3 regions of the Rhizobium sp. P1_C7 genome follow, and region 3 is predicted to be linked to each of the others. Evidence: riboswitches for the same ligand, from Rfam matches in the RefSeq annotation. Region 3 holds a riboswitch; each other region holds the start of a gene.
What was found. A riboswitch is a leader RNA that binds a small molecule or an ion and turns the genes downstream of it on or off. The one in region 3 is predicted to bind thiamine pyrophosphate.
Positions count from the first base shown of each region.

Region 1: it holds a riboswitch for thiamine pyrophosphate, as region 3 does, so the genes downstream of both, thiB (thiamine ABC transporter substrate binding subunit) here and thiM (hydroxyethylthiazole kinase) in region 3, are expected to answer to the same signal.
Region 2: it holds a riboswitch for thiamine pyrophosphate, as region 3 does, so the genes downstream of both, thiC (phosphomethylpyrimidine synthase ThiC) here and thiM (hydroxyethylthiazole kinase) in region 3, are expected to answer to the same signal.

Region 1 is NZ_JBFUAL010000006.1:172,222-182,830, reverse strand. It holds gene AC1D2R_RS11550 (thiamine diphosphokinase) at 1-245, opposite strand, end outside; gene AC1D2R_RS11545 (MarR family winged helix-turn-helix transcriptional regulator) at 287-817, opposite strand; gene AC1D2R_RS11540 (MDR family MFS transporter) at 939-2,474, shown strand; TPP riboswitch at 2,535-2,651, shown strand; gene thiB (thiamine ABC transporter substrate binding subunit) at 2,736-3,719, shown strand; gene thiP (thiamine/thiamine pyrophosphate ABC transporter permease ThiP) at 3,719-5,353, shown strand; gene AC1D2R_RS11525 (thiamine ABC transporter ATP-binding protein) at 5,346-6,062, shown strand; gene AC1D2R_RS11520 (M48 family metalloprotease) at 6,304-7,848, shown strand; gene AC1D2R_RS11515 (RNA polymerase factor sigma-32) at 7,900-8,763, opposite strand; gene AC1D2R_RS11510 (CarD family transcriptional regulator) at 9,140-9,712, opposite strand; gene fdxA (ferredoxin FdxA) at 10,112-10,450, opposite strand.
Region 2 is NZ_JBFUAL010000006.1:133,141-143,749, forward strand. It holds gene tesB (acyl-CoA thioesterase II) at 1-380, opposite strand, end outside; gene AC1D2R_RS11330 (ubiquinone biosynthesis hydroxylase) at 467-1,681, shown strand; gene AC1D2R_RS11335 (Trm112 family protein) at 1,678-1,866, opposite strand; gene AC1D2R_RS11340 (LON peptidase substrate-binding domain-containing protein) at 1,877-2,548, opposite strand; gene trxA (thioredoxin) at 2,649-3,614, opposite strand; gene AC1D2R_RS11350 (prolyl-tRNA synthetase associated domain-containing protein) at 3,668-4,177, opposite strand; tRNA gene AC1D2R_RS11355 (tRNA-Gly) at 4,434-4,508, shown strand; TPP riboswitch at 5,450-5,561, shown strand; gene thiC (phosphomethylpyrimidine synthase ThiC) at 5,654-7,480, shown strand; gene thiO (glycine oxidase ThiO) at 7,482-8,471, shown strand; gene thiS (sulfur carrier protein ThiS) at 8,468-8,665, shown strand; gene AC1D2R_RS11375 (thiazole synthase) at 8,669-9,442, shown strand; gene AC1D2R_RS11380 (thiamine phosphate synthase) at 9,439-10,056, shown strand; gene AC1D2R_RS11385 (glucoamylase family protein) at 10,194-10,609, shown strand, end outside.
Region 3 is NZ_JBFUAL010000013.1:22,979-33,587, reverse strand. It holds gene AC1D2R_RS20345 (Gfo/Idh/MocA family protein) at 1-341, opposite strand, end outside; gene AC1D2R_RS20340 (ROK family protein) at 375-1,574, opposite strand; gene AC1D2R_RS20335 (ABC transporter substrate-binding protein) at 1,786-3,096, shown strand; gene AC1D2R_RS20330 (carbohydrate ABC transporter permease) at 3,163-4,101, shown strand; gene AC1D2R_RS20325 (carbohydrate ABC transporter permease) at 4,094-4,942, shown strand; gene AC1D2R_RS20320 (3-oxoacyl-ACP reductase) at 4,959-5,723, opposite strand; gene thiD (bifunctional hydroxymethylpyrimidine kinase/phosphomethylpyrimidine kinase) at 5,720-6,541, opposite strand; gene thiE (thiamine phosphate synthase) at 6,538-7,173, opposite strand; gene thiM (hydroxyethylthiazole kinase) at 7,170-7,973, opposite strand; TPP riboswitch at 8,023-8,119, opposite strand; gene AC1D2R_RS20300 (MFS transporter) at 8,222-9,622, opposite strand; gene AC1D2R_RS20295 (LysR family transcriptional regulator) at 9,741-10,609, shown strand, end outside.

The sequences.
Region 1 (10,609 bases), on a different contig from region 3:
TCGGTCGAGGCCTTTGCCGCCGGGTAGGGTTGCTTCGGCACATGTGCAAAGGCGCTCTCAAGATCCGCAGGCGTGGAATCGAAGTCGCCGACCCAGAGCTCGGGCATGGCGCCCAGAGCGGCGGCATGGCGCATTCCCCCATCGGCAGCAATGAAGCGCGTGCCCGCGACCGCCTGGCGCAGCCGATCGGTCAGTCGCAACTCGCCGCCGAGAAGAATGGTGAAGGTGGATTGGCTCATGGGCATTGCCCATAGCGCAAAGCAGGGGGGAAGGGAAAGGGCGCAGATCAGCCTTCGTCGGCCACATCCTTCATGCGAGCCTGAAACACAGCCTCGAAGCCGGATATGTATCTGTCGAAAAGCTTCGCAAAGGTGTCGATATCCTCTTTTGGCCAGTCCTCGACGATTTCGGAGACGATAGCAAGCTTCTGGGCCTTCAGTTCCGACAGCAGTCTCTGTCCTAGCGGCGTCATGACCACGACGATCCGGCGAGCATCGGCCTGGGACGCCTTTCGACGAAGCACATTGCGGCTGACCATGTCGGCGACGACACGGCTCGCGCGCGATGGGTCGATGCGCATCATCTCGGCAATGGTGCCGATCGTGACCTCGCCGGCGTCCTGCGCGCGCCGGACTGCGTCCAAGACGTCGAGATGCGAAAGTTCGAGGCCGGGCGCGATGCTCTGTATGGCAAGCCGGCCGATCAGCCGCCGGCCCGTCATGAGCCGCATGCGGGTCATGCTTTGGCCGATGTACGTTACGCCTTCGCTTGTCTCGGCGGGGTCGATATCGGCAGATTCGGTCGCGGTCTCGTTCATGAAGAAAATCATAGCAGAAGGCGTCGGCAATGAGAACATGCAAATGTCATGAATGTGACATTGACAATTATATGCCAATAGCACATAAATCCGGCGTGACCCAACTCGGATAAGAAGCCCCATGGATATGCAAACTGCCCCGGCGCCGCTCGTGACAGATCACCGCCGCCGGCTCGTTCTCTTTCTTTTTTTGATGACCGCTATGTTCATGGCAACGCTTGACAACCAGATCGTCGCGACGGCTCTGCCGACAATTGTCGGCGAGTTCGGTCATCTTGAGCGATTCAGCTGGATCGGTTCGGCCTATCTTCTGGCGGTGAGCGCGGTGATGCCGCTCTATGGCAAGCTCGGGGACCTCTTCGGCCGCAAGTATGTGATGATGGCGGCGATCATGATCTTTACTGTCGGGTCTGCCGTCTGTGGTCTGGCCGTCTCCATGAATACTCTGATTGCCGCTCGCGTCCTGCAAGGACTTGGCGGCGGCGGCATCATGGTGTCCATTTTCGCGGTCAACGCCGACCTGTTCGAGCCGCGCGAACGTGCGCGCTACCAGAGCTATTCGAGCCTCGTGCTGATGGCCTCAGGCGCCATTGGCCCCGTTCTCGGCGGTACGATGAGCGACCTTTTCGGCTGGCGCTCGATCTTCCTAGTCAATGTGCCGATCGGCTTTGTCGTGCTGGCCGGACTTGCCTTCATGCTTCCCTACCGCAAGCCGAACCGGCGTCCGAAGATCGATTATGCGGGCGCGCTCCTGCTTGCCCTGACCACGACATGCGTGGTGCTTGCGGCCGATGGCAGCCAGCTCTTCGGCTCGCTCATCTCCCCGCAAAACCTGTGGATCGTTGCCTTCGGTGTCGTCTGTGCCGTCGCATGGGTCCTCGTCGAGCGCCGCGCGGCCGAACCGATCATTCCGCTGTCGCTGTTCCGCAACTCCACATTCGGCCTGTTGCTCGTCATGTCGATCATGAGCGGCGCGATCGGCATCGGCATGGTGAACTATTTCGCGCTTTTCCTGCAGACGACGACCGGCCTTTCACCGTCGGCAGCCGGCGGCCTCTTCGTTCTTCTGACCGGCGGCATCGTGTGCGGCTCCCTGTCGGCCGGGCGCATCATCTCGGCCACCGGACGATACAAGCCCTTAGCAGTCGCAAGCCTGACCTGTAGCGCGGCCGCGTTTGTGCTGCTTTCTCTGGTTCACGCGGGAACGCCGATCTTTCTGATTGGGGCCGTGATGGCGTTTCACGGCATCGGTGTCGGCCTGGCGCAGCAGGTCCCGATCATCGGCGTGCAGAATGCCGCACCCGCCCGCGACGTCGGTGCAGCGACCGGATCGGTCACACTGTCGCGCATGGGCGGGGCATCGATTGCGATTTCCATGTATGGCGCGATCGTTGGTTCGCAGCTTGGCAGAACGGGCCTCTCCATTCCCGGTGTGACCGACATCGAACAGCTGACGCCTAAGATGATGGCGGCTTTGCCGGATGCCACCCGGCATGCCGTGGCGGATGCCTATTCCAGCGCATTCACGCCACTGTTCATGACCTCCTGCGCGATCGCGCTCCTCGGTCTTCTGGCAGCTCTGATGTTGAAGTCGGTGCAGTTGCCGCGAACAGGGGAAATCAAGAAGCTTGCAGCGGCCGCCGAAGCGGCTGAATAAACAGCAGGAGGCGGGGGACGCCGCCTCTTGCCAGACGCCGATCGCGACGATACACCTTTTCCCGCTCTAACGGGGTGCCTTGTGTCCATCGGACATGGGGCTGAGAGGCTTTGCAGAAGCTAACCCGCGGAACCTGATCCGGTTAACACCGGCGGAGGGATTAGACGCGTGACATCAGGCACCGCCCTTTTCCCCTTCAAGAAAACCTAGAGGAGAGGTGCCATGCCCATATTCAAAAACCACTCGTTCATCGCCGCCGCCATGATAACGCTTGTCGCACTGCCGATGACGCCGGCAAAAGCTGCCGACAAGACGCTGACCGTGTATACCTACGAGAGCTTCACGTCGGAATGGGGGCCCGGCCCCAAGGTGAAGGCAGCGTTTGAGAAGACCTGCAACTGCACCGTCAATTTCGTCAGTGTGGCTGACGGCGTGGCCCTGCTTTCGCGCCTCAAACTCGAGGGGGCCGGCACCAAGGCCGACGTCGTACTCGGCCTCGACACCAATCTCATCACCGAAGCCAAGGCGACTGGCCTGTTCGATGCCAGTGGCGTCGATACCGCCGCCTTGAAGGTTCCGGGTGACTACAGGGACGATGTCTTCGTTCCTTACGACTATGGCCATTTCGCAGTGATCTACGACACGCAGACGATCAAGAACCCGCCGCAGAGCATGAAGGATCTGGTCGAAGGCGATTCGACGCAAAAGATCGTCATTGAAGACCCGCGCACCTCGACGCCGGGTCTTGGCCTGCTGCTGTGGGTGAAATCCGTCTATGGCGACAAGGCGCCGGAAGCCTGGGCCAAGCTCAAGGGCCGAGTCCTGACGGTGACACCCGGCTGGTCGGAAGCCTATGGGCTGTTCACCAAGGGCGAAGCGCCGATGGTGTTCTCCTATACGACATCGCCGGCCTATCATATGGTTGCGGAGAGTACCGATCGCTATCAGGCAGCCGCGTTCTCCGAGGGACACTACATCCAGATCGAAGTCGCAGGCCTGCTGAAGAATGCACCTGACAAGGAACTTGCGCGCGACTTCCTGAAGTTCATGGTAACGCCGGACTTCCAGGATACCATCCCGACCAACAATTGGATGATGCCCGTCTCGGCAACATCCCAGCCGCTGCCCGACGCCTTCGGTAGGCTCGTCAATCCGTCGAGGACCTTTCTCATGAGCTCGGACGAGGTCGCCAAGAACCGCAAGGCCTGGATCGGCGAGTGGCTGGCTGCGATGAGCATGAACTGATGCTGCTGACCGCAGCCGAAAAGCGATCCGCAATAACCGGCGGGGCGGTCAGCCTCGCCGCTATCGTCTTTTTCGTCTGCCTGGCGACGGTTGCGCTGCTCGTGTCGAGTGGTGCGGTTTCGATGTCCGCGGCGCTTTTCGACCCCTACATACTGAGAGTCGTGCGCTTTACGTTGCTGCAGGCACTGCTATCGACCGTTCTGTCCATCGTCCTTGCCATTCCGATTGCGCAGGCGCTGGCGCGCCAGCCGCGTTTTCCCGGCCGCACCTGGATCATCCGCCTTATGGCCGTGCCGATGGGGCTGCCGGTGCTGATCGGCGCATTGGGCCTGATCGGCATATGGGGTAGGCAGGGCATCCTGAATTCAGTTCTGACAAGCGCCGGCATTGCCGAGCCGATCAACGTCTACGGACTTACCGGCATCCTGCTCGCGCATGTCTTCTTCAATCTGCCCCTGGCTTGCCGGCTGATGCTGGCAGCTCTCGAGCGGGTACCGGGCGAATACTGGCTCGTGGCGAGCGGTCTCGGCATGCGGCATGGCTCCGTTTTCCGCTTCATCGAATGGCCCGTACTGCGTTCCATCATCCCGGGCGTTTCGGGCCTGATTTTCATGCTCTGCGCCACGAGCTTCACACTGGTGCTGACCCTTGGCGGGGGACCTGCCGCGACGACCATCGAGGTCGCGATTTACCAGTCGCTGCGTTTCGATTTCGATCCTGGTCGTGCCGTCGCGCTTTCGTTGCTGCAGATCGCGCTCACCGCCATCGTTCTCGGCGTGCTTGCTCTTTTTCCGGCGGCGGGCGATGACGGGCTGACATCGGGCAAAGCCGTACGAAGACCTGATGGAGCGCTGCTTGGCGCCCGCCTCGTCGATAGCGGCGTGTTGGTGCTCACCGTGTTTTTCCTAGGCTTGCCTCTGATGTCCATCGTGGTCGCAGGTCTTCGCGCCAATCCGATGAAACTGATCGCGGAGCCGATCTTCTGGCAAGCGGCTCTCACCAGTGTTGCAATTTCGCTTTCTGCTGCCCTTGTGTCGCTCGCCCTTTCGGGCGCCCTCGTGCGTGCACGCCATACGATCTCTCTGGAGAGGAAAAAGGGCCGAGGCGACCGTGCGTTCTTCGCGGCGATGGGAAGCGCCTCTTCGCTGGTGTTGCTCGTTCCGCCGATTGTCCTTGCGACGGGCTGGTTCATGGCGCTGAGGAGCATCGGCGATGCCGGCACCTGTGCGCCGGCCCTCATTGTCATCATCAATGCACTGATGTCTCTGCCATTTGTGATGCGGGTGCTCGAGCCGGCCTACTCCATTCATCAACGGCGGACGCAACGGTTGCGCGCCAGCCTTGGCATCTCCGGCCTTGCCCGTTTCCGCCTGATCGATTGGCCGGCGCTGTCCAAGCCGGTTCTCACTGCGCTGTCGTTCGCCATGGCGCTGTCGCTGGGTGATCTCGGCGCCGTCGCACTGTTCGGCTCGGACAGTTTCGTGACGCTCCCCTGGCTGGTCTACAGCCGCATGGGCAGCTATCGAACGAACGATGCCGACGGACTGGCGCTGATCCTCGGGGTCATCTGTCTCCTTCTGACGATTGCAGGCACGATGGGTCGGTCCCCCAGGGAGGCTGCGTCGCATGGCTGATGGAATCGAAATGCAAAATGTCGGCCTACGGTTGGGTGGGCACGAGTTTTTCTTCGATTGCGAATTGCCGGCGGTGGCCGTCATTGCGGTGACGGGCGCCTCCGGGGCAGGAAAGTCGACATTTCTCAATTTGCTCGCCGGCTTCGAGGTCCCGACGCAAGGGCGGATCCTAATCGCGGGACATGACGTCAGCGCTGTGCATCCGGCCGGCCGGCCGGTTTCGCTTGTCTTTCAGGACAACAACCTGTTTGCGCATCTCGATGTTTTCACCAATGTCGGGCTCGGTATCGATCCGGCCATGAAACTTTCGCTGGCCGATCGGTCGTCGATCGTTTCGGCATTGGAAAAGGTCGGCCTCCGCGGTTTCGAGATGCGGATGCCGGCGACGCTTTCCGGCGGGGAGCGCCAGCGCGTTGCCTTTGCTCGCGCGCTTGTTCGCAGGCGGCCGGTGCTGCTGCTCGACGAACCCTTTGCAGCGCTCGACCCCAGCCTGCGCAACGATATGGCAGCGTTGCTTCTGGAAATGCATCGGGATACCGGGAACACCGTGGTCATGGTATCGCATGATCCGGACGAGGTTCGCCAGATTGCGGACCATGCTGTTTTCATCGAGCACGGCCGGGTCGCCGTTAGCGCTCAGATTGCAGGGTTCCTGGCGGAGGATGAGCATCCCGGTTTGCGTCAATTTCTGCGCAGTTTACAAATGTAGGCAGAGTAACGGCACTTTCGCCATAATTTGAAGCGACCCAAGAAACTCCTAACCACGTTACGCTTGTTAAAATACAACGGCGCCACATTTAAGCAGAGTCTCGCTATGCAACCGATGCGGAAATCAGTTACAGCAAAGACTTGCGCCCGGTATTTTGCACTGCAAAAACGGGGGTGGACGCCTGTTGAACCCTAAAAAAGACGATCGGATCGTAAAGACAGCGAGCCGGTTGGAACGTACGATGACTTGGAGAGCCAGACTGGACAGCATGACGACGTGGAAAGTGGCCGCGCCTTCCAGTGATGTGTTCTTCGCAGCGTTCCGTTGGGTCCGTCGGGCGTCGCTTGTCTCTGTTGCCAGCGTTGCGCTTTATGGCTGTCAGTCAGCTCTCGAGCAATCCTATCAGCCGAGCGTCGGTCCTTCGTCCAATCCACAGATCGTCGACGAGGTTCAGAAGAATGATCCACGTGCAGCAATGGGTGCGCGCGAGCATCCACGCATCGTTGCGAGCTACGGGGGCGAGTACAAGGACGCTAAGACGGAGCGGTTGGTTGCACGCATTGCTGGTGCGCTGACGGCTGTATCGGAAAACCCCAGCCAATCCTATCGCATTACCATCCTGAATTCTCCGGCGATCAACGCCTTCGCCCTGCCGGGCGGCTATCTCTACGTGACCAGGGGTCTGCTCGCGCTCGCCAACGACGCCTCGGAAGTGGCGGCTGTGCTGTCCCATGAAATGGGCCATGTCACTGCCAATCATGGGATCGAGCGGCAGAAGCGCGAAGAGGCGGAAGTCATCGCCAGCCGCGTCGTTGCCGAAGTGCTGTCGAGTGATATTGCCGGCAAGCAGGCACTGGCGCGCGGCAAGCTGCGTCTGGCGGCCTTCTCCAGACAGCAGGAACTGCAGGCGGATGTGATCGGTGTGCGGATGCTCGGCGAGGCAGGTTACGATCCCTATGCCGCCGCCCGGTTCCTCGACTCCATGGCTGGATACAGCCGCTTCATGTCGGTCGATCCCGATGCCGACCAAAGCCTGGACTTCCTGTCAAGCCACCCGAACTCGGCGCAGCGCATCGAGCTTGCGCGCGACCACGCGCGGGCGTTCGGACAGCAGGGTAAGGTCGGCGACACGGGCCGCGATTACTACCTTGATGGCATTGACGGACTTCTCTACGGCGACAGCCCCGAGGAAGGCTATGTTCGCGGCCAGACCTTCCTGCATGGTGGTCTTGGAATCCGTTTTGACGTGCCGCCCGATTTCAAGATCGACAACAAGGTCGAAGCCGTGATGGCGACCGGACCAGGCGATGTCGCGATCCGCTTTGACGGTGTTGCCGACAACCAGAACCAATCGCTGACGAATTATATTTCCAGCGGCTGGGTCACCGGCCTCGATCCGTCAACTATTCGGCAAATCACCGTCAACGGCATGGAAGCGGTCACGGCGCGCGCGAGTGCGGACCGTTGGGACTTCGACGTGACCGTCGTGCGTAACAATGCTCAAATCTTCCGTTTCCTGACGGCAGTACCGAAGGGCAGCCAGAGCCTGCAGCAAACTGCCGACGTCCTGCGGGCGAGCTTCCGGCGTATGACGCCGGAAGAGGCTGCGTCGCTGAAGCCGCTGCGGGTCAGGGTCGTTACTGTGCGTGCGGGTGAGAACATCACCACCCTCGCAGCCCGCATGATGGGCACCGATCGAAAGCTCGATCTCTTCAAGCTCATCAACGCGCTGCCGACGGGCGCATCCGTTTCGCCGGGCGAGCGCGTCAAGATCATCGCTGAATGAAAAAGGCCCGGCTTGGGCCGGGCCAGTCGCATCACTGGGGAGTAATCTGTCTCAGGCCGATGCGGCCATGTAGGGATCGGCGCTGACGAGCGCGCTGCGAAGCTTCTCCATGGCGCGGCTCTCGATCTGCCGGACTCGTTCCTTGGAAATCCCGAGGTCGGCTCCGAGCTCCTCAAGCGTTGCGCCATCTTCAGCCAAGCGGCGAGCGCTGATGATCTTCATCTCGCGTTCGTTCAGGTGCTTGAGCGCCGAGGCAAGCCAGACACGGCGACGTTCGCCGTCGATCATGTTTGTTACCTGCTCATCCGGTAGAGGCTCGTCGCTGACGAGGAAATCCATCTTCTCCGCGCTGTCTGCATCGCCGGACACGGATGGCGCCTGGAGGGACGCGTCGTTGCTCGATAGCCTTGCATCCATTGTTTGCACGTCGGACAGGCTGACGCCAAGAGCGGCTGCGATCTCCTGGTGGATCGACTGCAGCGTCAGCTGCGTATCGCCCTTGGCAAGCTTGGCGCGAAGCCGGCGAAGATTGAAGAAAAGCGCCTTCTGTGCCGAGCTGGTGCCCCCGCGGACGATCGACCAGTTGCGAAGGATGTAATCCTGTATGGAAGCGCGGATCCACCAGCTTGCATACGTTGAAAATCGGACGTCGCGCTCCGGTTCGAAGCGGGCGGCCGCTTCCAAGAGGCCGACATAGCCTTCCTGCACCAGGTCGCTCATCGGCAGCCCGAAATTGCGAAACTTTGCGGCCATGGAAATCACAAGTCGCATATGCGCCATTGCAATCTGGTTGCGGGCGCCGCGGTCTTCGTTGTGTTTCCACCGAACTGCCAGATCGTGCTCCTCTTCGCGAGCAAGATAGGGAGCCGCCATGGCTATCTTGATCATGCGCCGGTCTGCAGACATGTTCTTCATATCGGTCTCCTGAATTCAGGCTTTAAGCCCCAAAAGGGCAAACAATGTTTGCTTCCGGGCATCGCTGTCCGGATCAAATGCATGGCTTGATGATATGAAGGCCTCGAACTCTGGACGTTTCCGGATGAGGCCCTAGTTTAAAGCTAAGAGTTCGTCATATAGGCAGGCCGGATCGGTTTCGTCACTTTGCCAAACAGGCAAGATGTGCAAGGCATGATCCGCTCCTCATCGAATATTGACTTGAAAGCGAACGTCCGCGGGATCGCTTTCCCGAAGAAGTCCGCACTGACAAGTAAGAAACGTGCGAACTCGGAAAAAGTTCCAATAAAAAACCCGGCTCGAAGGCCGGGTTTTTTGCATGAGAAGGAAGCGTCAATCAGGCAGCTTCATCCTGAGTTTCGTCTTCTTCAATTGCCTTGCCACGCTTCGGACCCTTGTTCAGGTTCGTCTCGACAAGGCGCACGGCTTCGGTTTCCGACATCTTGTTCACAGCAGCGATTTCTCGTGCCATGCGATCAAGCGCAGCTTCATAAAGCTGGCGCTCGGAATAGGACTGTTCCGGCTGGTTTTCGGCACGATAGAGATCGCGCACGACTTCCGCGATGGAAATCAGGTCGCCGGAATTGATTTTGGCATCGTATTCCTGCGCACGGCGGGACCACATGGTGCGCTTGACGCGCGCCTTGCCCTGCACGACCTTCAATGCACGCTCTACGAAGTCGGTTTCAGAAAGCTTGCGCATGCCAATGCTCATGGCCTTCGCAACCGGCACCTTCAGCCGCATCTTGTCCTTCTCGAAATCGATAACGAAAAGTTCGAGCTTCATGCCGGCGACTTCTTGCTCTTCAATGGCGCTGATGGTACCGACGCCATGAGCGGGGTAGACGATCGATTCACCGGTTTTGAAACCATGGCGTGCTGCGGAAGGCTTTTTCTGCTGGGTCGTCATTCTTATCAAAAACTCCCTGTTACGCTTCCGGCAGAAGCCGGAGCCGGGTCAGTCAGGCCCGGATGAGACGGTCGGATCCGTCGGGTGACTTTACTTCTGGTCCCACCGGGCAGAAGCAAACAGACTCAGTCACGCGATCTTGGGACCTGACAGCTCAAGGCGTTGATATGTCACGGAAACCGCGTGTGGATTTGTTTGCTTTCGTGGTGGTTTTGGGGCATGCGACATGCCGCAAATGGATCAGTGTTAGAAAATCTACCACAAAAATATGAGGAAATCAATAATTTACTGCGCATGAGTCATGCGGGCAACACAGGTCACCCATTTGCCCGGAGCAGATTCATGGCCGTGTTGTCAAGCCGTGAACCCGGTGTCAGGGTCTCGGCTTCACCGTTGCGATCAATCGCCAGCGCCCGGCTTTTCAGAAAAGTACTTTTCGAACTTTCCGGTCTCGCCGTCCATTTCCTTGGCCTCGGTCAGCGCTTCCTTCTTGACGGTAATGTTCGGCCAGACGCTTGCATACTCAGCGTTTATCTTCAGCCACTTGTCCAAGCCCGGCTCTGTATCCGGCTTAATTGCCTCCGCCGGACATTCCGGCTCGCAAACGCCGCAATCTATGCATTCATCGGGATGAATGACGAGGAAATTCTCGCCTTCATAGAAGCAGTCCACAGGGCATACTTCCACGCAGTCGGTATATTTGCAGCGAATGCAGTTGTCGGTCACGACGTAGGTCATGAAGAACTCCAGGTATTTCACGCAGGCGGGGCCGGGCAACCTGGAACGTCGCGCCTTTCCCTAGCCGAAGGGTCGCGTTGACAGGCTGGGAGGCCGTCACGCAATCCGGCAAGTTGTGTGTGAAGTATCGGCTTTGGTGGCTGATTTCAAGAATAAACC
Region 2 (10,609 bases), on a different contig from region 3:
ATGTCGATCTGATGATCGAAGCCCGGCTCTTCGATCTGGAACGAGGCTGACAGCGCAAAGATCGCCTTTCCATGCTGGACAGCGACGACGCGACGCGTGTTGAAGCTGGAGCCGTCACGAATCCGCTCGACTTGATAAACGATCGGAACGGCGGGATCACCCGGCCGCATGAAATAGGCGTGCAGCGAATGCACGAGACGTTCGCGCTCGACCGTCCGTTGCGCCGCCATCAGGGCTTGTGCGATCACCTGGCCGCCAAAGACGCGCTGCCAGCCGACCTGAGGGCTGACGCCACGGAAAATATCGACTTCGATCGGCTCCAGATCGAGCGTCGACAACAACGTTTTCATGGCGGTCGGCTTTTCGGTGTCGCGCGTCATTTTGTATGGCTCCGGACGGTAGGAAGTGCGGCGGCGATGATCTATATAGATCAATACGATATTCACAGGCAAAAGGACTGAACGCTATGCGGGACATGCTGGTTGTTGGCGCGGGTTATATCGGTCTTTCCGCTGCCGTCGCGGTCAAGCAGGCCGCCCCTCATCTCGACGTCGCCGTTGTCGAGGCAGCGCCGGAAGAGGCCTGGCAACGCGACACGCGCGCGTCCGCCGTCATCGCCGCAGCAACGAAGATGCTGGAGGTCTTCGGCATCTGGCACGAGATTGAACCCGACGCACAGCCGATCACCAAGATGATCGTCACCGACTCGAAAACCGCCGATCCCGTGCGCCCCGTCTTCCTCACCTTCGACGGTGAGGTGTCCGAGGGCCGGCCATTCGCGCACATGGTTCCCAATGTTGCACTGGTGAGGGCGCTGCGCGGCGCCTGCGGCCGGCTTGGCATAGAGATCCACCATGGGCTCGGCGCCACCGGCCTGAAGACAGGCGATACACATGCCGAGGTAACGGTTTCCGACGGCACGGTGCTGGAAACGCGCCTGGTGGTCGCCTGCGACGGCGTCCGCTCGCATGTCCGCGAACTGGCCGGAATCAAGACGGTGTCCTGGGATTACGGCCAATCGGGGATCGTTACGACGGTCGAGCACGAGCGCCCGCACAATGGCTGCGCCGAGGAACATTTCCTGCCCGCCGGCCCCTTCGCCATCCTGCCGCTGAAGGACAACCGCTCGTCGCTGGTCTGGACGGAACCGACCGCGGAGGCAAACCGCCTGGTCAAATCCGACGATCTTATCTTCGAGGAGGAACTGGAACGCCGCTTTGGCCACAAGCTCGGCACGCTGAGGGTCGTCGGCGACAAGCGCGCTTTTCCGCTCGGCCTCACCCTCGCACGCGCCTTCGTGGCTCCGCGTCTTGCCCTTGCCGGCGATGCGGCACACGGCATCCATCCGATTTCCGGCCAGGGACTGAATCTTGGGTTCAAGGATGTCGCAGCCCTTGCCGAAACAATCGTCGAGGCCGACAGGCTGGGTCTCGACATCGGCTCGATCAATATCTTGGAGCGCTACCAGGCTTGGCGCCGCTTCGACACCTTCCGCATGGGGGTGACGACCGACGTACTGAACAGGCTGTTTTCCAACGATCTTGCGCCGATCCGGATTGCCCGCGACCTCGGCCTCGGCATCGTCGACCGGCTGCCCGGCCTCAAATCCTTCTTCATTGGACAGGCCGCCGGCACGACGGCGAAAGACAATCCACGCCTGCTTGCCGGCCAAGCAATCTAATCGTCCAGCTCCCGCGCCTCCGACACCAACATGATCGGGATGCCGTCGCGGATCGGGTAGGCCAGACGCGCCTTTTCCGACACCAGCTCGCTATGATCGCGGTCGTAGGTAAGCCTACCCTTGGTCAGGGGACAGACCAGCAGTTCCAGAAGCTTCGGATCAACGCGGCTGAGTTTTTCGTCCATGTGTCCGCCTTTACTGCAGCACCGTGTCGGAGTCACCGAAGACGCGCGCAAGCACGATTTCGGTGATTGCGATAAGCGTTTCGGCTCGCGTCTTCAGGTCGGGCGCTTCGAGCAAAGCCTGCTTCTCGGCCGGCCCGAAGGGCGACATCATGGCAAGCGAGTTGACCAGCGTCAGATTGCTGGCACGCTCCACGCTCTCCCAGTCGGCCTCGAGCTTGTTGGCGTCGAGATAGGCTTTGAACGCGGCAAGAAGCGCTACTCGATCGACGGCATCTTCCTCGTCACGCGCCGAAAGATCGGCGATGAAAGGCGCGATGCGGAATGTGCGGAACGGCTGATGCGTTTCCTTCTGTTCCAGCAGACGGAAACGGCAGATGCCGGTGAGCGAGACGATGTAGCGGCCGTCGCCTGTTTCCGCAAACGAGGTGATACGGCCGAGGCAGCCGACTGAAGCCAGATTGGCATCGCCATGCTTATCCTCCGTATCTCCAAGCGCAGGCTGCACCATGCCGATCAGCCGGTTGCCCGTAAGCGCGGCGTCGAACATCGACAGGTAGCGCGGCTCGAAAATATTCAGCGGCAGCTGTCCTGTGGGCAGCAGAAGCGCGCCCGCCAAAGGGAAAACGGCGATCGTGTCAGGCAGATCGCCGGGTTTCAGATATCGTGCATTCCCCACTTGCATAGAGGCTGGTCCCGCATCATCGGCAAGGCGCAACGTCACGCGCCCGCACTAACGGAATGTGGGGTACGCCCTCAAAAACGCAAGGGCCATTCTCGCAAACTTAGGAGAAGAGCATCGCTGAAAGCTTGCGCCGCGCAGCAACGGTCGCCGGGTCCTTGAACCCCCACACCTCGAAGAACTGGAGGAGCTGGCGACGTGCGCCGTCGTCGTCGAACGTGCGGTCCTTGCGCATGACATAAAACAGGTGCTCGGCCGCTTCGTCGCGCCTGCCCTCGACATTGCGGATCTTCGCCAGTTTGACGCGCGCTTCGTAATCGTCGGGGTTGCGGGCCAGCTCATGCTCGAGCGCCACTGGATCCCCGAGCTTGCGGGCTTCCTCGATCTGCGCGAGCTTCTTCAGAACCGCCTGGATCCCAGCATCCTTCGCCATCTCTTCAGGAAGATCGGCGAGCGCCTCACGCGCCCGTTCGTGCTGGTTGGCGGCAATCATGCATTCCGCCATGCCGGCAAGCGCCTTGGCATTTTCAGGATCGGATTGCATGACGGCGCCGTAAAGCTGCGCCGCGCCATTGACATCGCCAGCGGCGAGAAGGCCGTCCGCTTCCTTCAAGACCGCTTCGATTTCGGCGGCTTGATCGGCACCGGCGGGACCGGCGATACGATCGATGAATTCGCGGATCTGGCTTTCCGGGACCGCGCCCATGAAGCCGTCAGCCGGCCGGCCGCCGACGAAAGCGATGACCGCCGGGATCGACTGGATACCGAGCTGGCCGGCAATCGACGGATGATCGTCGATGTTCATCTTGACGAGCTTGACGCGGCCCTGGCTCTCGTTGACCACCTTTTCAATGACAGGCGTCAGTTGCTTGCAGGGACCGCACCAGGGCGCCCAGAAATCCACCAGAACCGGCTGGTTGCGGGACTCCTCGATGACATCCTTCGTAAAGGTTGCGGTCGTCGTGTCCTTGATGTAGCCGCCTGCTGCTGGTGCCGGCGCATCGCCGTAGCTTGCCGTTGCAGACATCTGGCCAAAGGAATTGTTGTAAGGGTTGTCGTTACCGCTCATAGGTCTCTCCCGCCGCGCCGGTTAGCCGGCCTTTCTAGCGCTAAAATCGTATGTCAGGACGTCACTTTCAAGACAAGCGGCTTGTGTCCGGTCGCTTCCATGAAACGAACGAGATCACCACTTGCGATCGACGTCGTGGCGTCGTTTGAAAGCGGGTGGCAATTGATGATTTCTTCCTTCATCAGGTCCGCATCAAGCACAAACGTGACGTTGCGCCCCGAATCGTTGATCGCGCCGAAAGCCGTCACCGAACCCGGCGTCACGCCGAGATACTCCATCAGCTTCTCCGGCTTTCCGAACGACACCTTGCTTGCAGCACCGATCAGCGTATGCACCGTTTTCAGATCGACGGCGGCATGCTCCTCGACCGTCAGAAGGAAGAACTGATCCTTCTTGTCCTTGACGAACAGATTCTTCGTGTGTCCGCCGGGAATTTCGTCGCGCAGCGAGACAGATTCGGCGACTGTGAAGACCGGGGCATGCGTCTTGGTGCTGTGCTTTGCACCCAGCCCATCGAGAAAAGCGAACAAGTCGTCAGCGGTTTTCGGCATCGTTTCAGTCATTTCAGGATCCGTCGGTCTCATGGAAAGCGGTAAGGCATCCTGATTACGTCCGTCATCCTTCTTTTGCAACGCCCGCATTTGACGGTTTTCCCTGCGTTTGCGGCGTTCTTGACACTCCGATCGAGGCCGTCCGAATTTTTCTTCGAGTTTGCGTCATTTCCCTGTTGCATTTGAAAATCGTTTGGGCGATATAGCGCCCGTCGCCGCAAGGTGGCGCCCACGGTCCTCACAACTACCCCGGACCGATGTGGATTGAGCGGGTGTAGCTCAGGGGTAGAGCACAACCTTGCCAAGGTTGGGGTCGAGGGTTCGAATCCCTTCGCCCGCTCCAGTTATCTTATGAAGATCAATACGTTACCCATCGGCCGCCGCAAGGCGGCTTCATTGCGTGAATTCAGTTTCGCCACCGTGGTCCCCTCGGGCATGGGAAGCGTGTCGAGGGTTCGAATTCACCATCTCCGCCAACCCCACCTTATTAACATATTGCTTTAACTTGTTTTTTTCGTGTTTTTGTTCGGTCGGCTGGGACTTTTGTTGGTACTTTAGATTACGTGCTACCCATGAACTTGCTGTTCCGATCTTCGCAATGGGTCGCTGGTTCGGGTCCTGCAAGCGGCATATCATCGCAAAACGTCACCTATCTTTCAGGTCGGGCAACTTTTCCGAAGTGTTGACAGCTGCGGCCGCCTGCCGGTGCGCTTCGATCGAGCCATCGAGGTCTGAGAATTGTTGGTACGTGCACGTCCTCACTGCTTTGTCGTCAATGAGGCGTAGATAATCCGCTTCAACGCCGCATCGAGTTCGTCATTGGTCGTGCCCGGCAGGGCGCGATCGATATACCGCCTGATAAGGGCCAGCGCGTCCTCGCTATCGTGCTCAATGGTAGCGTGCAGAAGATTGCGGATGAGCGCGTCGAGACGATCGGTCGCGTCGCCGGATGTGATAGGGTCGTTAACGGCTATGGAGCATTCTCCCTTCAGCGCGGTGGCAGGCGGTCGCGGCTGGGTTCCAGCGCCTCACGACTGGACCTGTCCCTCGCGACCGCGATCGAGCCGCAAGTCAATTTCACCACGTATATCGCAGGCCGGCGGCTCCCGGAAGCTATTGCGTTTGCCGCCGTCCGCGCCGCCGACAGCGAACTGGTCGCGCTCGAAACGGCAGGACCGAGCTCTCACCGCCTTTTTTTCAGCAGCAGCTTCCGCAAAGTGGTGTGCCGTTCGATGGCCGCAAAGCCGATGCTTGACAGCCTCGCCCCGCACGCTCTAACCTTTTGGCATTCACCAGGGGGGTCCCGGCAAGGGGCTGAGATACTGCTATCGCGCGCAGTGACCCGTTGAACCTGATCCAGTTCATACTGGCGTAGGGACGGTGCAAGCGCTCGAAAGGCTTCGGATTCACGCGTGGAATCCGAGTCGGCGTGTTTTCATCTTTCCGGCTGAGGACTGGGTCTCCAATCGCAAACTTGGAGCCTCGACCATGAATATTGTCGCAAAAAACCTCACCCCCACAGTCACCACCGGCCCGCTTCCTGCATCCCGGAAGATCTATATTCCGGGAGATATCCACACCGACATCCGCGTCCCGATGCGCGAGATCAGCGTTCACCCGACATCGGGCGAACCGCCGGTCGTGGTTTATGATTCCTCCGGTGCTTACACGATCGACGGCGCCGACATCCGCATCGAACAGGGTTTGCCAGAGCTCCGGAGCGGCTGGGTGCTTGCCCGCGGCGATGTCGAGGCCTACCAGGGCCGGCATGTACGCCCTGAGGACAACGGCTTTGCCAGCGGCGAGCGTCTGACGCCCGAATTTCCCGGGCAGCGCCAGCCGTTGCGCGCAAAGGACGGCAAGGCGGTCACCCAGCTCGCCTATGCCCGGGCCGGCATCATCACGCCGGAGATGGAGTTCATCGCCATCCGCGAGAACCTTGGCCGCAAGGCCAAGGCCGAAGCGACGATACGCGACGGCGAGAGCTTCGGCGCCCACATTCCGGACCACGTGACGCCCGAATTCGTCCGCCAGGAGGTGGCGGCGGGACGGGCGATCGTTCCCGCCAACATCAACCATCCCGAAGCCGAACCGATGATCATCGGCCGGAACTTCCTGGTGAAGATCAATGCCAATATCGGCAACTCGGCGGTTACCTCGTCGATGGCCGAAGAGGTCGAGAAAATGGTCTGGGCAGCCCGCTGGGGCGCCGATACCGTCATGGACCTGTCGACCGGCCGCAACATCCACAACATCCGCGAATGGATCATCCGCAATTCGCCGCTGCCGATCGGCACCGTTCCGCTCTACCAGGCACTGGAGAAGGTCGAGGGCATCGCCGAAAACCTGACCTGGGAGGTCTACCGCGACACGCTCATCGAACAGGCAGAACAGGGGGTCGACTACTTCACCATCCATGCCGGGGTGCGGCTCCACTATATCCCGCTGACCGTCAGCCGCGTCACAGGCATCGTCTCGCGCGGCGGCTCGATCATGGCCAAATGGTGTCTCCATCATCACCGAGAAAGCTTCCTCTACGAGCACTTTGACGAGATCTGCGACATCTGTCGCACCTACGACGTGTCCTTCTCACTCGGCGACGGCCTGCGCCCCGGCTCGATCGCGGACGCCAACGACGCGGCACAGTTTGCCGAGCTGGAAACCCTGGGTGAGCTGACGAAATTAGCCTGGGAGAAGGATTGCCAGGTGATGATCGAGGGCCCGGGCCATGTGCCGATGCACAAAATCAAGGAGAACATGGACAAGCAGCTCGCCGTCTGTGGCGAGGCACCCTTTTACACGCTCGGGCCGCTGACGACCGATATCGCACCCGGTTACGACCACATCACCTCGGGCATCGGCGCGGCGATGATCGGCTGGTTCGGCACGGCCATGCTCTGCTACGTGACGCCGAAGGAGCATCTCGGCCTTCCGGATCGCAACGACGTCAAGACAGGTGTCATAACCTACAAGATCGCCGCCCATGCCGCCGATCTTGCCAAGGGCCACCCGGCCGCCCAGCTGCGCGACGATGCGCTCTCCCGCGCTCGCTTCGAGTTCCGCTGGGAGGATCAGTTTAACCTCTCGCTCGACCCCGAAACCGCCCGCAGCTTTCATGACGAGACGCTACCGAAGGAGGCACACAAGGTCGCGCACTTCTGCTCCATGTGCGGCCCGAAATTCTGCTCCATGCGGATCTCCCACGATATCCGCGCGGAGGCGCAGAAGGAAGGGCTGGATGCAATGGCGGCGAAATACCGCGAGGGCGGTGATCTCTATATGACGATCAATGCCGCCAAACCTGCGGCAGGCTGACATGCACGTCCTTGTCAAAGGGGCCGGCGTCGCCGGCCTCACGGTCGCCCATCAACTACGCGCGCGCGGCGCCGACGTCACCGTCATGGACCCGGGGCCTGGGTTCGGTCATGCCGCATCCTGGCTCGCCGGCGGCATGCTGGCGCCTTGGTGCGAACGCGAAACTGCAGGCGAGGCCGTGCTCGCGCGTGGCATCGACGCCGCCGACCGGTGGGACGCGATCCTGCCGGGCGAGGTACGTCGCAACGGGACGCTGGTGGTCGCACCGACACGCGACCACGGTGAGCTGAAGAGCTTTGCGGGGCGAACGAACGGGTATGAGTGGCTTGAGGAAGAGCGCATCGCCTCTCTGGAACCGGCTCTTGCCGGTCGCTTCAGACATGCCCTTTTCTTTCCCCAGGAAGCTCATCTCGACCCACGGCTGGTGTTGACGTCACTACAGAAGAAACTCGCAGCAGAGGGTGTCGCTTTCATTGGCGAGCCTGCCGACGAACACGATTTTGATGAGGTCGTCGACTGCACCGGTATCGCGCGGATCAACCAGTTGCGCGGTTTGCGCGGCGTCCGTGGCGAAATGCTCTACCTCAAGACCGGCGAGGTCGAACTGGGCCGCCCCGTTCGCCTGCTGCATCCGCGTATTCCGGTCTATATCGTTCCTCGCGGCGACGGCCTTTTCATGGTCGGCGCCACGATGATCGAGACGGAATTCAACGGGCCGATCGCGGCGCGCTCGCTCATGGAATTGCTGAACGCCGCCTATGCGCTGCATCCAGCCTTTGCGGATGCAGCCGTCATGGAAACCGGCGCCGGCATCCGTCCCGCCTTCGCAGACAATTTCCCCCGCGCGACCCGTGATGGAAACGTGGTCTCGCTCAACGGCCTCTATCGCCACGGCTTCCTGCTGGCCCCGACGCTGGCTGCCGAAGCGGCCGACCTTGTCTTCTCATCACATTCAACGGCCCTGAATTCAACTGGAAGGGATGCTTCATGAAACTGATCGTCAATGGCGAACCCCAGAATATCACAGCAACGACGCTGTCCGAATTGCTGGCGCTGATGGAGTACGAGGGCGAGTGGCTGGCCACCGCCGTCAATGGCGAGCTCGTTCACCGCGAAGACCGCTCAGACCACGCGCTCAACGATGATGACAGGATCGAAATCCTATCGCCGATGCAGGGAGGGTGACCGATGCTGAAGCTCTACGAAGCCGAAGTTACCTCCCGCCTTCTCCTCGGCACCGCACGCTACCCCTCGCCCGCCATCCTCGCAGAAGCCGTCAAGCAATCGGCAACCGAGATTGTCACCGTCTCGCTGCGGCGTGAGACCGCCGGCGGACGCAACGGCGGCGCGTTCTTTGAGATGGTCCGGGCGCTCGGCGTTCGCGTCCTGCCCAATACCGCCGGATGCCACGGCGTCTCCGAGGCAGTGCTGACGGCGAAGATGGCGCGCGAGATGTTTGCCACCAACTGGATAAAGCTCGAGGTCATTGGCAACCACGATACGCTGCAGCCCGACGTCTTTGGCCTGGTCGAGGCGGCGCGCATTCTTGCAAGTGAAGGCCTCGAGGTCTTTCCCTATACGACCGACGACCTTGTGGTCGCAGAAAGGCTGCTGGAGGCGGGTTGCAAGGTCCTGATGCCCTGGTGCGCGCCGATCGGTAGTGCTGCCGGGCCGCTCAATCTCTCTGCTCTTCGCGCCATGCGCGCGCATTTCCCCGGCGTGCCCCTGATTGTCGACGCGGGTATCGGCCGTCCGTCACATGCGGCCGCTGTCATGGAACTCGGATTCGACGCAGTGCTCCTCAATACCGCCGTTGCGGGCGCTGGCGATCCCGTCGCCATGGCGGCCGCTTTCGACAGAGCGGTCCAGGCAGGAAGGCAGGCGTTTGGCGCCGGCATGCTGGAGCCGCGCGACATGGCGGTGCCTTCGACGCCGGTGATCGGAAGGGCGGTCTTCGCATGAGGCTCGATCCCTTTTACCTCATCGTCGACAGCGCCGACTGGATTGCCCGGCTGGTGCCGCTCGGCGTCAAGCTGGTGCAGCTCCGCATCAAGGACCGCACGCAGGCAGAACTGCGCGCCGAGCTCCGTGCAGCAAAGACGATCTGTGCTGCACATCGATGCCAGCTGATCGTCAACGACTACTGGCAGCTTGCCATCGAGGAGGGGTGCGACTTCCTGCATCTCGGCCAGGAGGATCTGGCCCTGGCCGATCTCCCGTCAATTCGTTCGGCCGGATTGAAGCTTGGGCTCTCGACCCATGACGATGCTGAACTAGCAACCGCGATGGCCGCAAAGCCGGACTATATCGCGCTTGGCCCGGTCTATCGGACCATACTCAAGCAGATGAGATGGGCTCCGCAGGGGCTGGAGCGCCTCAGCGCATGGAAGGCGCGCATCGGTGATATACCGCTTGTTGCTATCGGCGGTCTGAACATCGATCGCATCGAGGGCGTCTTTGCCCAGGGCGCGGACAGCGCGGCGGTGGTGACCGACATCACCTTGAACGCCAATCCAGAGAAAAGGACGAAGGAATGGCTTGCAGGCACTGCCAACTGGAGAGCCGCGCAAGCGTGATCCGACATCGGACCTAAGGAAGGTGGCGGAATGTTTGCCTGGACATCCAGTGTATCCGGTCCCTTCAAAAGGGATTGATTTGCGTTCAGCGCTTCCGCATGGTGAATCGCGGGGCAAACAATTTGGGCTTGGAGCACATGCTGCAACGGACCGAGGAAACAGACGTCGCGCTGATCGACAGACTGCAGCGGGGCGCATTCAACTATTTCCCGAAGCACTATAATCCCGACAATGGCCTTGTCGCCGATACATCCATTGCGGGCGTTCCCTGCAGCATCGCGGCGGTGGGCTTCGCGCTGTCGTCCTATACCGTTGCGGTCGAACGCGGCTGGGTGGAGCGCGCGGACGCCGTGCAACGGACCATAAAAACCCTATGCTTCTTCGCCGACGGGCATCAGGGCCGCGAGCGCCACTCGATCGGGCACCGCGGCTTCTTCTATCACTTCCTGCATATGGACACCGGCCACCGCGCCTGGAACAGCGAGCTTTCGACTATCGATACCACGCTGCTCATCGCCGGTATCCTGACATCGGCCGCCTACTTTGACCGCGA
Region 3 (10,609 bases):
CCCTTCGCCCTGGCGGCATCGGCAAGCGTCTTGCCCTCCGCGAAATTGATGCCGAGCGGCTTTTCCGAATAGGTGTGCTTTCCCGCAGCCAGCGCCTGCAGGCCAACGGCCACATGTGCCTTCGGCACCGTCAGATTGACGATGATCTCGATTGCCGGATCGGAAAAGAGTTGATCGATGGTCTTGGCAGGCACACTGAATTCGGCCGCCTTCGCATCAGCGAGCGCCTGATTGAGATCGGCCACTCCCCTGATGTCAAGAATGGGGAATGAGGCCATCGCCTTCAGATAGGCACCGGAGATATTGCCGCACCCGATGATGCCTATGCCGACTTTTTCCATGATTTCCTCCCGATGGATTTTGTGATGCCAGGATCAGAGCGCCGGTCCAGTGGTGTTCCAGGGCGACTCGTAGAGTTCGTAAAGGGCGACAGCGGCGGCGCCCTGTGCCCAGAAATCGTCCGTCGAATCGTCGAAGACAAGTTCGGCGACGCCCTTCAGCGACGGCGGAATGGCGAGCGCATAGGCGTTGCGCAGGCTCTCCAGAAAGGGCTCGCCAAGCGCAAGGCTGGAGCCGACCAGAATGACGCGCGGTGGTGCGAAAATGGTGACGATGTTGGCTACCGCCACGCCAACGGCTTCGCCTGCGCGAATGGCGGCAGCGATCAGCAAGTTGTCTTCGGCCTTGATGAGCGCTTGAGCGTGCGTCATGCCGCGGCCGAGACGGATTGCCTCGGCGAAACGGCCGCCGGCCGGCTGATCGCCCAGGATCTCGCTCTCGCCGGCCTGGCTGGACAACCGCACGATGCCGCGCGGCCCCATGCCAAGGACCAGGTCGCCGAGATTGTGGCTGAGGCCGCCGGCACCGCGGAAAAGCTGATTGCCGTGGAGGACGCCCAGGCCAAGCGTCTGCTCCAGCGAAATCAGCACCATGTCCTCGAGATCGCGTGCCTTGCCGAACCAGTGGTGCGCGAGCGTGATGGCATGGGCATCGCTTTCCACGATCGTCGGTGTGTGCAGCCGCGCCGTCATTTCGCTTGCGAAATCGACATTCGCATCGCGGAAGATCGGGCTGCTGCGCACGTGGCCCGTGCGATGTTCGATGACGCCGGGCAGGCCGAGGCAGACGGTGTCGACATCCTCCAGCGACAGGCCCGCGTCAACGACGCAGCGTCGCACCCCGTCCTCGACAAGATCGGCAATGACGCCGATGGGCTGGCGATCGATGCGGATCGGCAGCGTTAGCTTCGATAGCACGTCGCCGCGAAAATCGGTGACGACGAAAACCAGGCGGTTTGCCGCGATCTTGGCGCCGACGACGCGAGCCGCGTCCGGATTGAGCTCCAGCATGACACGCGGCCGGCCGCGGGCGGCGTCGTTGCGAATATCGCCTTCATGACGCGGCAGGATCAGCCCGTCGTCGAGCAGCGAGGCGGTGATGGCCGAAACCGTCGTCGTCGACAGCTGCGTGCGCTCGCTCATCTCGACGCGCGATATCGGCCCATGCCGACGGATCGTATCCAGCACGTTCAAGCGATTGATCGCGCGCATCAATTCCGGATCTGCGGTCTTCATGAGGTCTGGCCGGGCTCTTCCTGCGTTTGTCGAAACAGGCAATTAATTTCAACGGTATGCGAATTAAATAGCGCGAGTCAGCGCACCTCTGTCAAGGCAAATCTATCAATTTCAACGTGGGGAGTTGACATTCCGGCAAACCTCCCGATGATTTAATCCGCATAAGGGAAAAAATTGAAGAGGACGGTTTTTCCCTTGAGGAGGAGAACCTATGTTTGATCATCTAAGGGCGAAAGCCCTGTTTCGCAGTCGTTTCATCGCCCGCTCCGCTGCCACCGGACTGGCGCTTCTGATTGCCGCCGGCAGTGCCGCGGCCGATACCACCGTGAAGTGGCTGCATCTTGAGCTCGATCCGAACTATGTGGCGATTTGGCGAAAGATAGCCGACAAATACCAGGCCGAGCATCCCGGCGTGAAGATCGAAATGCAATTCCTGGAAAACGAGGCCTTCAAGGCGAAGCTTCCGACCTTGCTGCAGTCGAGCGATGCCCCGGATTTCTTCTACAGCTGGGGTGGCGGCGTGCTGAAGCAGCAGCTTGCCACCGGCACGCTCATGGATCTGACCGAGGCGATGAATGCCAAGGACGGCGCCTGGGTGAAGACCTATAACCCGGCGGCGATCAAGGGGCTTTCCTATGACGGAAAGATTGGCGCGGTTCCGCTCAAGATGGGCACCGTTTCCTTCTTCTACAACAAGGCACTGTTCGCCAAGGCCGGCGTCGATGCCGCCAGCATCAAGTCCTGGGACGATTATCTGGGGGCCGTGAAGAAGCTCAAGGATGCCGGCATCGTGCCGATCGCCGGCGGTGGCGGGGAGAAGTGGCCGATCCACTTCTACTGGAGCTATCTGGTGATGCGCAACGGCGGCCAGAAGGTCTTCGATGCAGCCAAGACCGGCGAGGGGGAAGGTTTCAACGACCCGGCGATCATCAAGGCCGGAGAGCAGCTTGCCGAGCTCGGCAAGCTGGAGCCGTTCCAGCCGGGCTATCTCGGTGCAACCTGGCCGCAAACGCTCGGTGTCTTCGGTGACGGCAAGGCCGCGATGATCCTGGCCTTCGAAAACACCGCGGCCAACCAGCGCACGAATGCCGGCGACGGCAAAGGGCTCGATCCCGACAATATCGGCCGCTTTGCGTTCCCGGCCGTGACCGGTGGCGCAGGTGCGGTGACCGACACGCTCGGCGGATTGAACGGCTGGGCGGTGACGAAGAAAGCGCCGCCCGAAACGCTCGACTTCCTCGCCTATCTGACCAATGCGGAAAACGAGCGCGCCATGGCAAAGGCCGGCATGATCATTCCTGTCGCGGTCGAAGCGCTCGATGGCGTAACGAACCCGTTGCTGCACGAGTCGGCCGAGCAGCTGGCGCACTCCACCTGGCATCAGAATTTCTTCGACCAGGATCTGGGGCCCTCCGTCGGCCGCGTCGTCAACGACGTGTCTGTGGCGATCGTCTCGGGGCAGATGAGCCCGTCGGACGGCGCCCAACAGATCCAGGATGCTTTCGAGCAGGACCAGCTTTAACGAAGATCATCGCGGCGCGGGCCTTGCCCGCGCCGCTATTTTCATTTCCAGCGAGGCTGGCATGCCATGACCCATATCAGCGTAGCGACTGCTGTTCGTCCGCGCACGACACCCGCATCGTCCGTTCGGCGCAAGGATCCGGCTGTCTCCGGACGACTGCCCGTGCTTCTCCTGTTTTTGCCGCCGGCGCTGCTGCTCTTTACAATCTTCGTCATCCTGCCGATGGGGGAGGCCGCCTGGTACAGCCTCTACAAGTGGGATGGCTATGGTCTGCCGACGCAATTCGTCGGCATGAGGAATTTCGAGGTTCTGTTCAAGAACAGCGCCTTTCTTACCGCCCTGAAGAACAATGCGCTCATCATCGTCGTCTCCATCGCGATCCAGATACCGCTCGCCATCTGGCTGTCGATGATGCTGGCCCACCGCATTGCCGGCGTCGTTCTCTTCCGACTGATCTTTTTTCTGCCCTACGTTCTGGCAGAAGTGGCGGCGGGCCTGATCTGGCGCTTCGTCTATGACGGCGACTACGGCCTGTTTGCCTCCATGGCGCACCTGTTCGGGGTCGAGACCCCCTATGTGCTGGCCGACAAGGATCTCGCCATGTACGCGGTGCTGGCCGTGATCGTGTGGAAATACTTCGGCTTCCACATGATGCTGTTCATCGCCGGCCTGCAATCGCTGGACAAGAGCGTGCTCGAGGCCGCCGAGATCGACGGCGCCAGCGGCTGGCAGCGGTTCCGTTACATCACCCTTCCGTTGCTGGGTTCGACCGTGCGCCTGTCGGTATTCTTCGCCGTCGTCGGCTCGCTGCAGCTGTTCGATCTGATCATGCCGCTGACGGGCGGTGGGCCGTTCAACGCAACCCAGACGATGGTCACCTTCCTGTTCAACTTCGGGGTCACCCGCATGCAGGTCGGCCTCGGCAGCGCAGTCGGCGTTGTCCTGTTCGTGATCTGCATCACGCTCGCCTTCAGCTACAAACGGATATTCATGCGCCATGACTGATGTGGTTTCACCCGGCCGGCTGACCGCCGGTTCGAAAATCTATCTCTACGCGTCGCTGACGATCATCGCCGCAATCGTCCTCATACCGCTGTTGACGACGGCCCTGGGCGGCTTCAAGGAACTCGGCGACCTGCGCACCAACCCCTTCGGCCTGCCGGTCGAGTGGCATTTCGAGAACTACTCGGACATCCTGTTCGGCGACCGCTACTGGCGACAGATGATGAATTCGCTGATCATCGCCGTGCTCACCGTTTTCCTGACAGTATCGGTATCGGCGATGGCGGCGTTCACCTTCGCCCACGTCAAATTCTTCGGCTCGGGTTTCCTGCTCAACTATTTCCTGATCGGCCTGATGTTCCCGGCGGCCACTGCAATTCTGCCGCTGTTCATCCGCATCCGCGATCTGGGACTGCTGAACTCCTACTTTGGCGTGGTGCTGCCGCAGGTCGCGTTCGGCCTTGGCATGAGCATCCTGCTGTTCAGGAATTATTTTCGCAACCTCCCGGAAGAATTGTTCCAGGCGGCCATTGTCGACGGCTGCGGCTACATGCGCTTCTTCTGGCATATCTCGCTGCCGCTCTCGCGTCCGATCATTGCCACCGTCAGCATCATCTCATTCGTGGGCAGCTGGAACAGCTACATCCTGCCGCTGATCATGCTGAACTCGGAGGCGATGTACCCCTGGCCGCTCGGCGTCATGGTCTATCGCGGCGAATTCGGTACCGCCTGGCAGCTGGTGCTCGCCTTCATTACCCTCACCATTCTCCCGACGATCATCGTGTTCTTCCTGGCGCAGAAGCACATCATCGCGGGCTTGACCGCAGGCGCGGTCAAATCCTGACGGGTGCCTCCAGGCCTCAGCCGAAGACGAGCCCGCCGTCGACGATAAGGTTCTGACCGGTGACCGCGCGAGCCCACGGGCTCGCGAAGAAGAGAACCGCATCGGCCGCTTCCTCTGGTGTCGTTACCCGGCGAAGCGGCGTGCTTGCCGCTATCAGATCGAACACGGCTTCAGGGGTAGCGCTGCTCGCCTGCGTCATCCGCAGCAGACCGCCCGAGACCATGTTCACGGTAATACCCAGAGGGCCGAGTTCTGCCGCCGCCGTTCGCGTCAGCGACAGAAGCGCGCCCTTGGCGGCGGTATAGTCGTGGTATGGCACGACCGGATTTTGAAAGAGGTTGGTGCCGATCGTCACGATCCGTCCGAAACCGGTCGAAGCCATGGCTGAACGCGTCGCCTGGATCAAGTTCAGCGCACCTTTGACCGCGGTGTCGAGCTGCGAGGTCATGTCCTCCCACGTCAGCTCGTCAAGCTTCGGACGGGCATCGCCGTTGAAGCTGAAATCGGCAAGCGCGTTATGAATGACGGTCGTCGGCGCACCAAAGGCCTCGGTCACCTCCGCGACCATGTGCCTGACGGCCTGCCCATCGCGCACATCCGCCTTGAACGCCCTGGCGCGGTTGCCGAGGCTGGCCGCGAGCGCCTCGGCCTCCCTTCTGCTTCCTCGATAGTTGATCGCGACCTTTGCCCCTTCGCGGGCAAATGCAGTGGCGATGGCCGCTCCGAGGCCCCGGGCGGCGCCGGTGACGATGACCGTCTGCTGGCTGATTGTCGGTGTCATTGCCCGTATCCTTCTTTTGCCTTCCAAACCTCGTGGAAATGGTGGACGGGGCCGTGGCCTTTACCGACGTCGAGCCTATCGGCATGCGCGACGGCAGAGACGAGATAGGATTTCGCGTCCATCACTGCTTGAAACAGCGTTGCTCCTCTGGCCAGTTCGGCAGCCAGCGCGGCCGACAGCGTACAGCCTGTCCCATGGGTGTTTGCAGTCGCAATCCGGGCAGCCTCGAACCAGCTCAGCCCACCGGACGTTGCGAGCACATCTGGGCTCTCATCGCCGACGAGATGGCCGCCCTTGACGAGGAGCGCCGCCGGTCCGAGCGCGCGCAGCCGCTGCGCCTGATCCGCCATCTGCTGGCGGTTTTCCGCTGCTGCTTCATGAAGAAGTGCACCTGCTTCCGGCAGATTCGGCGTCAATAGCGTTGCCAGCGGCAAAAGCCGGTGCGTCAGGGCGTCGACGGCCGCCGGATCCAGAAGGTTGGCGCCGCCCTTGGCGACCATAACAGGATCAAGCACGATCGGAATTCCCCTGTGTGGGTGGAGCGCGTCTGCCACCGCAGCGGCAATCTCGGCATTGGCAATCATGCCGATCTTGACGGCATCGACACGCACATCGGCAAAGACTGCTCTGATCTGATCAGCCACGAAGGCGTCGGGGACAAGATGAACGCCGGAAACACCCTGCGTGTTCTGCGCCGTCAGCGCCGTCAGCACTGCCATGCCGTAGACCCCCCGGGCGGCGAATGTCTTGAGGTCGGCCTGGATGCCGGCACCGCCAGATGGGTCGGATCCTGCGATGGAGAGGACATTGCGGATCATCTTGCTCCCTCTCTGATGAGGTCGATGAAGCCGCGGGCTGCAGCTTCCGGATCGGGGGTGCCGCAGATCGCCGAGACGACAGCCAGCCCGTCGGCTCCGGCTGCGAAGACGTCACGGACATGCCCGGCCTTGAGCCCGCCAATGGCAACGGCCGGCACGGGGCAGACCTCGACGAGGCGCGCCAGACCGGCAATGCCGATCGGCTGCTTGTGGTCGGGTTTGGTCGGCGTCGCGAAAACCGGGCCAATGCCGGCGTAGTTGACGAGCTCCGGGTCGACTGAAGCCGCGAGCGCCTCCGTCTCGACGGAGAGGCCGAGGATCATCTCGGTGCCGATCCGTTGGCGTGCCGCGTATGCGCCCGTGTCGTCCTGGCCGATGTGAAGCCCGTCAGCACCAATGGCGATTGCCGCTTCCACGTCATCGTTGATGACGACAAGCGCGCCGGTGCCTGCAAGTGCTGCCTTCAGAGCCCGGCCCGTCTCTATTGTCCGCGCCGTGTCCGCATGCTTGTCGCGCAGTTGGACGACGGTCGCTCCGCCGGCAACGGCCGCGCGGGCGGTCTCGACCATGCCGCGGTCGGCGCACAGATCAGGGTCGAGCACGAGGTAAAGCGAGAGATCGAGGCGCGTCATGCCGTGCGGATCCTTGCATGGCGATCCAGGAAAGCGCCGTCGACCGTGGCGAGGCTGTCGAGGAACCGCCACGAAAACGAGCCGGGCCCATCCGCCTTTCGAGCCGCCTCCTCGCCGGCAACGGCAAAGGTCGCGAGCGCTGCGACGGTTGCGTCGAAAGGAGCACGCGGACATGTCGCGGCAAAGGCGCCAACCAGGCAGGTGAGAGAGCATCCGAGTGCCGTTATCTGCGGCATCAGCGGCGAGCCACCGTCGATGCGAACAGCTCTTTGGCCATCGGTGATGAAGTCGGTCGCCCCGGTGACGGCAACAACCGTCCCATGGGTGCTGGCAAGGTGCCGGGCCGAGGTTTCGGCGTGCTCGACGGCATCGCGACTGTCAACGCCGTGGCCACGGCTCGCTTCACCTGACAAGGCAATGATCTCGGACGCGTTTGCGCGGATGATGGTGGGACGCAATTCAAGCAGCGCGCCGACTGCCTCCCGCCGGAAGCCGGTCGCGTAGTGGGCAACCGGATCGAGAACCCAGGGCTTGCCACTCTCGTTCGCCGCTTCTGCAGCCGCGCGCATCCCCTTCATCCACGCCGAGGAAATGGTGCCGATGTTGATGGTCAGCGCGCCGGCAATGCGGGCAAATTCGCCGGCCTCTTCCTCGGCATGCACCATGGCAGGCGAGGCGCCGACAGCCAGCAGCACATTGGCAGCGATGTTCATGGCGACGAAATTGGTGATGCATTGCACGAGCGGCGTCTGCGCTCGCATCGCGTTCAGAGCTTCACCCGGCGAGGTCTGGTCTTGCATGTTGCCCCTTTCACGCGGAGCAAGACGCAGAGACGAAACGCACGATCGCGGAAGGTCCCGAGCGACTCCCTCCGCCAGCATTATCTGGTTCAGGTTCCAAGGGTGCTTCTCAGTCCGCCTTCCGGCGAACGCCCCTGTCTCTCAATGGACCATCTTGTTGCAGGAAACACGCCGCCTGTCACTTCAAAAGTCTGTCACGACAGGAGATACCGGCCGTGACACCTTGGTCGGGCCTCGCAGCAGCCCGGCTATTCGGCTGCCTGGTAGACGTCTGCCCGGCGAGCCGATGTTCGCGGCCCCAAGGCAGCGGCAAGCGTCACCGCGACAGACAGGGTCGCAACGAAGGAGATGCCAGCAAAATACGGATCCCAGCCGAAGCCCGGTGCGGCTGCAAATACCGCCGATGCCGCGGCGAGCACGATGCCGCCGCCGATCTGGAACGAGGCGAATAGCAGCCCTGACGCCAGACCGGACTTGTCCTCCTCGACGTCCGACAGCGCTGCGACCTGTACCGAAGGATAGGTCATGGCATAGCCGACGCCGAGCGGAATCTGCGAGAGCGCCACCAGAAGCACAGGATGGATGTGACCGACCGTCGAGATCCAGAGGATATAGCTCGCCGCCTGCAACGCGACGCCTAATGTCATGAGGGCGGTTGTGCCACGGCTCTGCCCGATTGCCGCAAAGCGCGGCGCCAGTATCATCACGCAGACGCCACCGAAGGCGAAGCAGAAGCCGGTCGCAAAGGCCGACCAGCCGAAGACGTTCTGATAGTAAAGCGTCGCGATGAACTGGAAGCCGACATAGACGCCCTGGAAGAGCGCGGCGACGGCGTTGGCATGGCTGAGTTTGGCTCGACAGAAGATGGCAAGCGGCACCATCGGATCGGCATGACGCGCCTCGACGACCAGGAAGAGGCCGATCAGGACAACGGCGGCGAAAAGCGAGCTCCATGTCGGTAGCGCGTCCCAGCCCGCGGCTGCGGCGTTGGTGATACCGAAGACGAAGAGCAGGAGGCCGGGGGTGATCGTCAGGGCGCCAGCCCAATCGAACGTCGGGCGCGGGCCTTCCTTTCGCTGATCTGCAGGGAGAACGAAGGGGGCGACCGCAAGCGCAATGATGGCGACAGGCGCGCCCATAACGAGCGTTGCCCGCCAGCTGACGATGGTCGCCGCGCCGCCCAGGACCATACCGAGCACAAATCCGGTGGCCCCTGTGGAGGCAAACACCCCGAGCGCCTTTGCGCGCGCATTGCCCTCGCCGAATACGGAGAGCAGCAACGCAAGGGCGGCTGGCGCCGTGAAGGCGGCGGCAATCCCCTTCACCAGGCGTGCGGCAATCAGCGTCGGCCCACTGTCGACGAAACCGCCGGCGATACTGGCCGCAGCGAAAATACCGAGAGACCAGAGGAAGGTGCGACGATGCCCGAAGACATCGGCAACACGGCCCCCCAAGAGCAGGAAGCCTCCGTATCCAAGGACGTAGGCGCTCACCGCCCACTGCAGGGATGTGGCCTTCATGCCGAGTTCCGCCTGGATGGCGGGAAGCGCCACGCCGATGGTCGATACGTCCATGGCATCAAGGAAATTGGCAGCACAGAGCAGCAGCAGAGCCAGGCCGGCTCCGCCTTTCGGTTTGGAAATAGTCATCGGTGATCGTACCTTTCGTGCTGACGCCGCGCGAGGATCTGGCGACAGAGAAACGAGAAAATGTACACCTTCCGAACCTATTGCAAATTGATAGTACCTATGTCAGGTATTACTAGCGATGATGAATGATGTGATCCTGCGCAAGATAGACCTGAACCTGCTGCTGGCATTTTCCGTGCTGATGCAGGAACGGAACGTCAGCCGTGCCGCCGAGCGTCTTTTGCTCGGCCAGCCGGGTCTGTCGGCTGCGTTGAAGCGGTTGCGCGAGACGCTGGACGACGAGTTGTTCGTCAGGGTGGGACGAGGGCTGCAGCCGACACCAAGGGCTCTTGCGATCGCACCGGCGATAGAAGACGCACTGTCAGGCATCGAGCGGGCCATTCGTCCGCCGACGGCATTCGATCCCGCAAGCTGGCAGGGCGAATTCCGGATCGGCATGTGCGACAATCTGGAGTCGGCGTTTTTCGGCCCGTTGGTGGCGCGCCTGCGCGAACTCTCGCCCGGATCCAGACTGGTCGGCGTGGCGTCCGACAAACGCGACGCTGCGCGTATGCTCGATGAAGGCGCCTATGACTTTAGCGTGTCGGTGCATGAGGAACCCGCGTCCTGGCACATTCGTGCGCCACTCTTCAACCAGTCTTCGATCTGCGTCTTCGATCCCGAGCAGGTGAGGTTGAAGGCTCCCTTGAAGCTCGAGGACTTCGTCAAGACGCCGCACGTGACCGTGTCTTTCGAAGGCAACAGCGCCAACAACCTCGATGTCGCACTTGGCCGCGTCGGTCTGCGCCGTCAGGTGGTTGCGACCGTACCGCGCTTTTCGGCCCTGCCGACGGCGCTAAGGGCAATGCCGGCCATCGCGACGATTCCGGAATCGATTGCCCGATGCATGGCGCAACTCCATGGACTTTCGATCTCGGTGCCGCCGCTCGACCTGCCCGCAGACCCGGTCACCATGCTCTATCGGCGCGTCGACCGTGCTGACGGCCG